DNA from 2 places in the Pseudomonas sp. B21-031 genome. Region 2 is predicted to be linked to the other one. Evidence: riboswitches for the same ligand, from Rfam matches in the RefSeq annotation. Region 2 holds a riboswitch; the other holds the start of a gene.
The links. A riboswitch is a leader RNA that binds a small molecule or an ion and turns the genes downstream of it on or off. The one in region 2 is predicted to bind thiamine pyrophosphate.
Positions count from the first base shown of each region.

Region 1: linked by a shared signal. The riboswitch ahead of thiC (phosphomethylpyrimidine synthase ThiC) and the one ahead of LOY53_RS13190 (TenA family protein) in region 2 are both predicted to bind thiamine pyrophosphate.

Region 1 covers NZ_CP087181.1:5,414,422-5,419,409, forward strand. The annotation lists gene cytX (putative hydroxymethylpyrimidine transporter CytX) at 1-163, opposite strand, end outside; gene thiC (phosphomethylpyrimidine synthase ThiC) at 311-2,191, opposite strand; TPP riboswitch at 2,352-2,458, opposite strand; gene LOY53_RS24250 (TolC family outer membrane protein) at 2,620-4,056, shown strand; gene waaA (lipid IV(A) 3-deoxy-D-manno-octulosonic acid transferase) at 4,208-4,988, opposite strand, start outside.
Region 2 covers NZ_CP087181.1:2,966,245-2,971,232, reverse strand. The annotation lists gene LOY53_RS13195 (Ig-like domain-containing protein) at 1-1,764, opposite strand, end outside; TPP riboswitch at 2,008-2,122, shown strand; gene LOY53_RS13190 (TenA family protein) at 2,202-2,849, shown strand; gene tenA (thiaminase II) at 2,852-3,511, shown strand; gene LOY53_RS13180 (ABC transporter ATP-binding protein) at 3,638-4,988, opposite strand, start outside.

The sequences.
Region 1 (4,988 bases), 2.4 Mb from region 2:
CCGCGCTGGCAAGGCCCATGCCTGGGGCGAGCATGGCGCCAACTTGCAGCACCATCAAGCCGATGCCGAGGGAGAACCACAGAGAGAACAGGTCGCCGAAGCCGAAGATGCGTTGGCTGGTGGGGACCGGGTGGTCCGGGGAAAAATGGCTGGGGGTGGTCATTGTTGTGATCGCCGCAGAGATTGAGATGAACAGGCATCCAACGGTGGGAGCGGGCTTGCCCCGCGAAGGCGTCTGGCCTGCCAATCGCGCTGGCCCAGCTGACGCTTTCGCGGGGCAAGCCCGCTCCCACGGTGGTGACGGATTGCCTTACACTTTTTTGTACAACTGGCTGCCTTCCTGGCGGAATCGCTCGGCCTGCTCACGCATGCCTTCTTCAACCGTCACGTCCACGGCTTCGATCTTGGCGGCGTACTCACGTACTTCCTGGGTGATTTTCATCGAGCAGAACTTCGGCCCGCACATCGAGCAGAAGTGCGCGACCTTGGCCGATTCCTTAGGCAAGGTTTCGTCGTGGTACGCGCGGGCGGTGTCCGGGTCGAGGCCCAGGTTGAACTGGTCTTCCCAGCGGAACTCGAAACGCGCCTTGGACAAGGCGTTGTCACGAATCTGCGCGCCTGGGTGGCCTTTGGCAAGGTCGGCGGCATGGGCGGCGATCTTGTAGGTGATGATGCCGGTCTTGACGTCATCCTTGTTCGGCAGGCCCAGGTGTTCCTTGGGCGTCACGTAGCACAGCATGGCGCAACCAAACCAGCCGATCATCGCCGCGCCGATACCGGAGGTGATGTGGTCGTAACCCGGCGCAATGTCGGTGGTCAGCGGGCCAAGGGTGTAGAACGGCGCCTCGTCGCAGCATTCGAGCTGCTTGTCCATGTTCTCCTTGATCAACTGCATCGGCACGTGGCCCGGGCCTTCGATCATGCACTGCACGTCGTGCTTCCAGGCGATCTTGGTCAGCTCGCCGAGGGTTTCCAGCTCACCGAACTGCGCAGCATCGTTGGCGTCGGCAATCGAGCCCGGACGCAGGCCGTCGCCCAGCGAGAAGCTGACGTCGTAGGCCTTCATGATCTCGCAGATTTCGTCGAAGTGGGTGTACAGGAAGTTTTCCTGGTGATGCGCCAGGCACCACTTGGCCATGATCGAGCCGCCCCGGCTGACGATGCCGGTAACGCGCTTGGCGGTCAGCGGCACATAGCGCAGCAGCACACCGGCGTGGATGGTGAAGTAGTCCACGCCCTGCTCGGCCTGCTCGATCAGGGTGTCGCGGAACAGCTCCCAGGTCAGGTCTTCAGCGACACCGCCGACTTTTTCCAGGGCCTGGTAGATCGGCACGGTACCGATCGGCACGGGCGAGTTACGGATGATCCACTCGCGGGTTTCGTGAATGTGCTTGCCGGTGGACAGGTCCATGACCGTGTCCGAACCCCAGCGAATCCCCCAGGTCAGCTTGGCCACTTCTTCCTCGATCGAGGAGCCCAGGGCGCTGTTGCCGATGTTGCCGTTGATCTTCACCAGGAAGTTGCGGCCGATGATCATCGGCTCCAACTCGGTGTGGTTGATGTTGGCCGGGATGATCGCGCGGCCGCGGGCGATTTCTTCGCGGACGAACTCGGGGGTGATTTCTTTCGGGATGTTGGCGCCGAAGCTGTGGCCCGCGTGCTGCTGGTCAAGCAGGCCGGCGGCGCGGGCTTCCTGCAGCTTCATGTTCTCGCGGATGGCAACGTATTCCATCTCGGCGGTGATGATGCCCTGGCGGGCATAGTGCATCTGCGAGACGTTGACGCCCGCCTTGGCGCGGCGCGGGTTGCGCACGTGGTTGAAGCGCAGCTTGGCCAGCTCTGCATCGTTCAGGCGCTGTTGGCCGAAGTCGGAACTCAAGCCGCCCAGGCGCTCGGTGTCGCCACGCGCGTCGATCCAGGCCGAACGCACGTCGGCCAGGCCTTTGCGCACGTCGATGATGACGTTAGGGTCGGTGTAGGGGCCAGAAGTGTCGTAGACCAGCACCGGGGCGTTGGTCTCGCCGCCGAAATCGGTAGGGGTGTCGTGCAGGCTGATTTCGCGCATGGGCACCCGGATGTCCGGGCGGGAGCCTTCGACATAGACCTTGCGCGAACGGGGGAACGGTTGCACGGATTGCTGATCGACTTGTGCCGATTCGCTGAGGTTGATCGTTTTTTCTTGTTTGCTCATCACGGGCTCTCCAGACAGCTTCCTAGCGGATGGAATGTCGGGGAGAACCTGAAAGACGCGGACGCACCCCTTTACGGGTGTGCAGTGCCGGATACATGGGGGTGCCGTGAGCTGCTTGCAGCTGAGACATTCCCGGACCTGGCACAAGAGGCTCCCCGGGAAGGCGAGCAATCTTGTTCCCTACGCAGGCGCTAACCTGATCAGGTTCAACGGGATCCGCAACTTTGCGATCTCAGCCTTTGCTTCAAGGCACCCCGACAAGAACATGCGCAGTCTAGACTGGAGTGGTCGGCAAAGCCAAGCGGGTAAATACGGGTGATGATGAAAGGCGCACTGGGCGATTGTTGCCGGGGGCGCATGGCACTACACTGGCCCATCGCTCGATACTCAACAGTTCAGTAATTATATTTCGTACAAGGATTGCCTCTATGCTGCGCAAACTCTCACTGGCGATAGCCGTGTCTTGTGCGTCCAACGGAATGGCCTGGGCAGCAGAAATGCCCATGACGGTTAAAACCGACCTGGTCAGCGTCTACCAGGAAGCGGTCGACAACAACGCCGATCTTGCGGCAGCCCGCGCCGATTATGGCGCCCGCCGCGAAGTCGTTCCGCAGGCCCGCGCCGGCCTGCTGCCGAACCTGTCGGCGGGTGCCGAGATGATGAACACTCGCACCAAGCTCGACGAGCCGTCCCTCACCGCCAACCGCAGCGGCAACGCCTGGAGCGCCACCCTGGCGCAGCCGGTGTTCCGTGCCGACCGCTGGTTCCAGTTGCAGGCGGCCGAGGCGGTCAACGAACAGGCGGCGCTGGAATTGTCTGCCACTGAGCAGAACCTGATCCTGCAGACCGCGCAAAACTACTTTGCCGTGCTCCGGGCCCAGGATAACCTGGCCGCGACCAAGGCCGAGGAATCCGCCTTCAAGCGCCAGCTTGACCAGTCCAACGAACGTTTCGATGTGGGCCTTTCCGACAAGACTGACGTCTTGCAGTCCCAGGCCAGCTACGACACGGCCCGAGCCAACCGGATCATCGCCGAGCGCCAGGTGCAGGATGCCTTCGAGGCGCTGGTGACGTTGACCAATCGCGAATACTCGTCGATCCAAGGTGTGGTCCACACCCTGCCGATCCAGGTGCCTATGCCCAATGACGCCAAGTCCTGGGTAGAAACCGCTGCCCGCCAGAACCTCAACCTGCTGGCGACCAACTACGCCGTCGATGCCGCCGAAGAAACCCTGCGCCAGCGCAAGGCCGGCCATGCCCCAACCGTGGATGCGGTCGCCAAATACCAGAAAGGCGATAACGACAGCTTGGGCTTCACCAACTCGCCCGCGCAGCCAAACGTGCGTTACGGCAGTGATGTGGAACAGACCAGCATCGGCCTGCAACTGAACATCCCGATCTACAGCGGCGGCCTGACCAGCTCGCAAGTGCGCGAGGCTTACCAGCGCTTGAGCCAGAGCGAACAACAGCGCGAAAGCCTGCGCCGCCAGGTGGTGGAAAACACCCGCAACCTGCACCGCGCGGTAAACACCGATGTGGAACAGGTGCAGGCACGCAAACAGTCGATCATTTCCAACCAGAGCGCGCTCGAAGCCACCGAAATCGGCTACCAGGTCGGTACCCGTAACATCGTCGACGTGCTCGACGCCCAGCGCCAGCTGTACACCTCGGTGCGTGATTACAACAACAGCCGCTATGACTACATTCTCGACAACCTGAGCCTGAAGCAGGCCGCGGGAACCCTGAGCCCGCAAGACCTGCAAGACCTCGGGCGCTACCTGAAGCCTGACTACAACCCGGACAAGGACTTCCTGCCACCGGACCTGGCGGCGGCGGCGGCGAAGAACTTCGAGCGCAGGCCCTGAGCTAGGAGGGACACTTCACAGGCCGGGTTGTTTTTGATGGCCCTATCGCTGGCAAGCCAGCTCCCACAGGCTCTTCACTGGCCTCAAGCCATGTACAGTCCCTGTGGGAGCTGGCGTGCCAGCGATAGGGCCAGGAAAACCAATGCAGGCGTCAGCGGATAAGCGCGCCCAGCCCATCCAGTAAGCGCTGCAATGCCCCTTGGTTTGCCCGCATCACCGCCCTGCCCGCCTCGCCCATGCGCTGACGATCCTGCGGCAACTCGATCAACCGCCGCACCGCCTCGGCCAGCCCGTCGGCATCTTCGATCTGCTGCAACGCCCCGGCGTCCTTCAGCATCGCGCTGATCTCCAGGAAGTTGAACACATGCGGCCCCATGATCACCGGCAAAGCCAGTGCTGCGGGCTCGAGCGGGTTGTGGCCGCCGGTGGCGACCAGGCTGCCGCCGACGAAGGCGATGTCGGCCAAGGCATAGAGGAACAGCAACTCGCCCATGGTATCGCCAAGCAGCACGCGGGCCTGGTCATCGACCGGGGTGCCGGCAGAGCGGCGCACGGTGGTGAACTGCTCGCTGCACAGGGCATGCACTGCATCGAACCGCTCCGGGTGGCGTGGCACCAGGATCAGCAGCGCATCGCCATGCACCTGCAGCAGCTTCTGATGTGCTTGCAGGATCAGCGCGTCCTCACCTTCATGGGTGCTGGCGGCAATCCATACCGGGCGCTGGCTGGCGCCCCATTGCTCGCGCAGCGCCTTGGCGCGCGGCAGCAACTGGTCATCGACCTTCAGGTCGAACTTGATCGAACCGGTCACCTGCACGCATTCAGGGCTCGCGCCCAGGTCGCGAAAACGTTGCGCTTCGGTTTCGGTCTGTACCGCGATCAGGTTCATCTCGGCGAGCATCGGCCGGGTCAACTTGGCAAAACGCCCATAA
Region 2 (4,988 bases):
GTCGTTGGCGATCATGTGGAACGGCACGCGGGCATACGACACGTTGGAGCCGGACGGGCCTTTGAATTCGCCGCTGCTGCCGGCGATTTCACGCACCACGGCAAATTTGAAGTAGCGCGACACCGACCCATTGAGGATGCGGAAACGGTAGCTACGCGCCCGTACTTTCAGCTTGGGCTGGTACTGCCAGTTGACCAGGATCTGGTCGCCGAGGAAGCCGTCGGTGTTGAACGGGTTGAACCACAATTGGCCATTGGCATCCCAGGCTTTGTCGGCGATCACCAGGTTGACGTCATAGTCGCGGTTGCCCCACGGCATGGCCGAACCACTGGGGAAGCGCAGGTTGACACCATCCTGCAGAGCCTCGTTGCCGCGGTCCAAAGCGCTGTAGTAGTTCATCATCACGGCGTTGCCTTTGTAGACGTTCTGCGCCGTGAAATCCATCATGTGGTCGTGGAACCAGTGGGTACTCATGGTTTCGCGCCAGTCGCCACGAATCTTGATGCTGCCGTTTTCGCAGGTTTTAAGGCCCGGCGAGGCGTCGTTGACGTACAGCGTTTCGCCCGGTGAGCAGGGGAACGCGGCGCGCGGGTCTTGGGCCCGGGTGTTGATGGTGTCGTAACCGGCCAACTGCACTGGCCACCGGTAGTCGTAATACTGGCCGGGGAAGAAGTAGGCGTTGGCAAAGCCATCGCTTTCGGCCGGGGAGTGGCCGTTGTGCTCGTGGGTCGAGATGGTGTGCAGGCCAAAGCCGCCGTTGGCCGAAGGGTCGATCGGCAAGGCGTTGTAATGGCGCATCAAGATCGGCTGGCCATAGCGGACCATCAGCAGCTTGGGCGGGAAGGTGCCGTCGAAGGTCCACAGCGATTTGTGGTTTTGCAGAGGGAAGCTTGGGTGGAAGCGGGTGTCGATGCCCTTGGTGGTGCCCAGCGTGGTGGGGATGTCCGAAGTCTGGTAGTACAGCCCGCCCGGCGCGAACTCGCCGACCGCATAGTTGTGCATTTGCTTGCGGTCACGCAGCCCGAGGTTGATGCGTGCGCCAGCTTGGGCGGTCTTGAACGCGGCCTGAGGGTAGAACTCGTTCCAACGCTGATGGGACCAGCCCTTTCCTGGTGGGCGTCCTTCAGCTGGCGAGCCGACCGGGTGGCGGTTGAGGAACATCTCGATCTGCGCTTTCCACGGGTTGCGGTCGAGCACGTTGGAGAACTGAGTAGGGAATGGGTACAGGCCCGGTTGCTTGAGGAAGGCTTCCAGGGCCGTGCCACTGGGGCCGCTGCGGGCGACCACATTCGGGTCTTGTGCCGGGGCCGCGCCTAAGGTTGGTACGGGGAAGGTAAGGTCCGGTGCCGGGATGCTTGGGTCGAGTTTTTCTGGGCCGAATTCTTCGAACAGCAGCAATTGCTGGGTAAAAGGCTGGGCACCGAACAGCGGGCTGGGCTTGCCGTTGGTAGGGTATTTATCAGACGTTTGCATGGCGGGCGGTAGCACGTTGTCCTGGCGTACGGTCGAACGGTCACCGTGGACGCCATCGGTGAGTTCCAACGAGCCTTCGTTGGCTTCCGGTAAGCTGTACAGGTTGAGCAACGCCGGGTTTGGGTCGTCCGGCTGGTCGGTGTAGGCCGAAGGGTCGGTCGGCGGCGGCTGACCGACGTCATCGAGGGAAGACGCGATTGCCGGGTTCAGCCCAAGGCTGAGCATCAGCACGGTGACGGCAGACAGTTTAAATGTGTGCCTGGTTGGGTGACTCACGGCAGGTGTTTTCATTGCCTGGTGCCTCGCTCGCGGCGTTATGGCTTGGGGCCATCAATGGCGTTTTGCCTGGTGAAGGGGCCTGAGCAACGGCTGTGCCAACAGATGTTTCGGTAATGCTTTGTTAAACAAATCCTTTAAAAACCTGAGTCGCGCTAAATAATGGCGTGCCGGGGCTGGGGACAGGCACCCACTAGCGGGTCACCCAAGGCCCACTGTTTGGGGCGTGACAGCACCTTCCTACCTGCTGTATACCTGTGGGCCACCAAGGGGAGCCCGGCAACGGGCTGAGAAACCGCTGAGCGTTGCAGCGCGGTGACCCTTCGAACCTGATCCGGATCATGCCGGCGAAGGGATGGGACTTGAAACCTGCCTTTTTGCCGGCCTCACTGCGAGGCCAGTCCATGCCAGCTTCAACGGTCTCGCTGTCACCCCTTGCAGAGGACAGCATCATGACCGAACGCTTCACGCAAACCCTGCGCCGTCAGAGCGAGCCGACCTGGTCGGCGGCCGTCGGGCACCGCTTCGTTAGCCAACTGTGCGACGGCAGCCTGCCAAACCCGATCATGGTCCGCTACCTGGTGCAGGACCACCGCTTTCTCGACAGCTTCCTGACCCTGCTCGGCGCTGCGATCGCCACCGCGGACACCTTCGAGGCGCGCCTGCGCTTCGGCCAGTTCGCCGGGATGATTTCCAGCGATGAGAACACCTATTTCCTGCGCGCCTTCGAGGCGTTGGACGTCAGCCCGGCGCAGCGTGTAGAAGCCGCGGACACTGCGCCGACCGCAGGTTTCAAGGCGATCATGCGCGAAGCGGCGGCAACCCGCTCATACGCTGCCGCGTTGGCAGTATTGAATGTCGCCGAAGGGTTGTACCTGGACTGGGCGCTCAAGGCGCCGAAACCCTTGCCTGAACACTTCGTACATGCCGAATGGATCACCTTGCACGACAACCCCGCGTTCCAGGCGTTTGTCGCCTTCCTGCAGGCCGAGCTGGACCGCGTCGGGCCGCAGGAAGCCGAGCTGAGCACCGATTTCTATCTGCGTACCGTGGCCTTGGAGCTGGCCTTCTTCGATGCGGTCTACGAGGGGGAGGCGTGAGCATGGATATTTTCGATCGCCTCAAGGCCGCCACCACGGGCGAGTGGCACCGCTATGTCGAGCATGATTTCGTGCAGCAGATGGGTGAAGGCACGCTGAGCGAGGCGGCGTTCCGGACGTACCTGGTGCAGGACTACCTGTTCCTGATCCAGTTCGCCCGCGCCTGGGCCCTGGCCGCTTACAAGAGCCGCCTGCCGGCCGACATCCGCGCCGCCCAGGCCGGGCTGGCGGCGATTCTCGACGAAACCGAGTTGCACCTGCGCCTGTGCGCGCGTTGGGGGCTGAGCCAGGCCGATATCCAGGCCGCACCGGAGCACCAGGCCACGGTGGCGTATACCCGCTATGTGCTCGACTGCGGCGCCGCCGGCGATCTGCTGGAGCTGCATGTGGCGCTGGCGCCCTGTGTGATCGGCTATGCGGAAATTGGCCGGACGTTGGCTGAGCGGATTGGTGACCTGAGCGATCACCCTTACCGTGAGTGGATCGCTGAGTATGCCGGGGAGGGGTATCAGCAGGTGGCGGCCAATGCCCGCAAGCACCTGGATGAACTGGCCGCGCGGAGCATGACCGAACAACGCTTCGTGGAGCTGGCAGGGATCTTTGGCCAGGCGTCGAGCCTGGAGGCCGATTTCTGGCAGATGGGGCTGGAGGGCGCGAAGTAGGGATCAATGGCCCTCGTTGATCATTGAAAAATCCAGGTAGGAGCAGCCTTGTGCTGCGAAGAGGCCAGTGGCAGCAGCGAAGATTAATGGTGTTTTCACCGGCCTCTTCGCAGCACAAGGCTGCTCCTACCCGGATCGCGCATGACGGGAAGGCAAGGCTGGGGGTGCCGGCTGTAGGCCTCGCCACCCAGGCATGTCCGCCAGCAAGCGGCGTGTGTATTCACTCGCTGGTTGCTCGAATACCTGCTCGGTAGGCCCGTGGTCCACCAGCCTGCCCTGGTTCATCACCAGCACCTGGTCGCTGATGCCGCGTACCGTGGCGAGGTCGTGGGAGACGAACAGGTAGGTCAGGCCCAGGTCGCGTTGCAAGGTCTGCAACAGCTCCAGCACTTGCGCCTGCACCGGTGCGTCCAGCGCTGACAGCGGCTCATCCAGTACCAACAATTCCGGCTCGGCGGCCAGCGCACGGGCGATGGCGACCCGTTGCCGTTGCCCACCGGACAACTGGCCAGGGCGCCGCTGCAGCAAGTCGGCAGGTAGCCCGACACGTCCCAGCAGCTCGACCACCCGCTGGCGATCATCGCGCCGGTTGCCGATGGCGAAGGCGCGCAGCGGCTCACTGATGATGTCCAGCAGGCTGTGCCGCGGGTCGAGTGCAGCCCAAGGGTTCTGGTACACCAACTGCACCCGCCGCCGATAGGCCTGTAACTGCTTGCGGCTGGCGCCAAGCACCTGCTCGCCATCGAACAACACGCTGCCTGCGTCTGCCTGTTCCAGGGCCAGGATGATGCGCGCAGTGGTGGACTTGCCCGAGCCTGACTCGCCAACCAGGCTGGTGGTGCTGCCACGAGGCAGGCTGAAACTGACATCCGCCACGGCCGCAGGCCCCTGGCGGTTGAAGCGCCGCTGCAGCCCAGTGACCTGCAGCAAGGGCGCCGCAGGGTGATCGGCCGGGCGAGTACGACGCTGCTGCAACCGTGCCAGGGGTGAGGCATTGAGCAACTGGCGGGTGTAGGGGTGGCTGGGGGTATGCCACAGGTGTTCGGGCGTGCCGCTTTCGAGCAGTTGGCCGTGGCGCATGACCAGAATACGGTCGGCGCGGTCCAGCGCTACCGCCAAATCATGGGTGATCAGCAACAGGCTGCTGCCGCGCGCGCGCACCAAATGCTGCAAACGGTCGAGGATCTGCCGCTGGACACTCACGTCGAGGGCGCTGGTGGGCTCGTCGGCGATCAGCAGCGGCGGGTCATTGGCCAGGGCGATGGCGATCAATACCCGCTGGCACATGCCGCCCGACAACTGATGAGGGTAGCACCGCAGCAGTTGCTCGGGCGCCTTGAGGCCAACCTGCTGCAGCAAGGCCAGCGCCTTGGCATGGGCTTCACTGTGCGCTACGCCATGTACGGTCATGGCCTCGATCACCTGCGCGCCGATGGTCTTGACTGGGTCCAGCGACGTACCTGGGTCTTGTGGCACG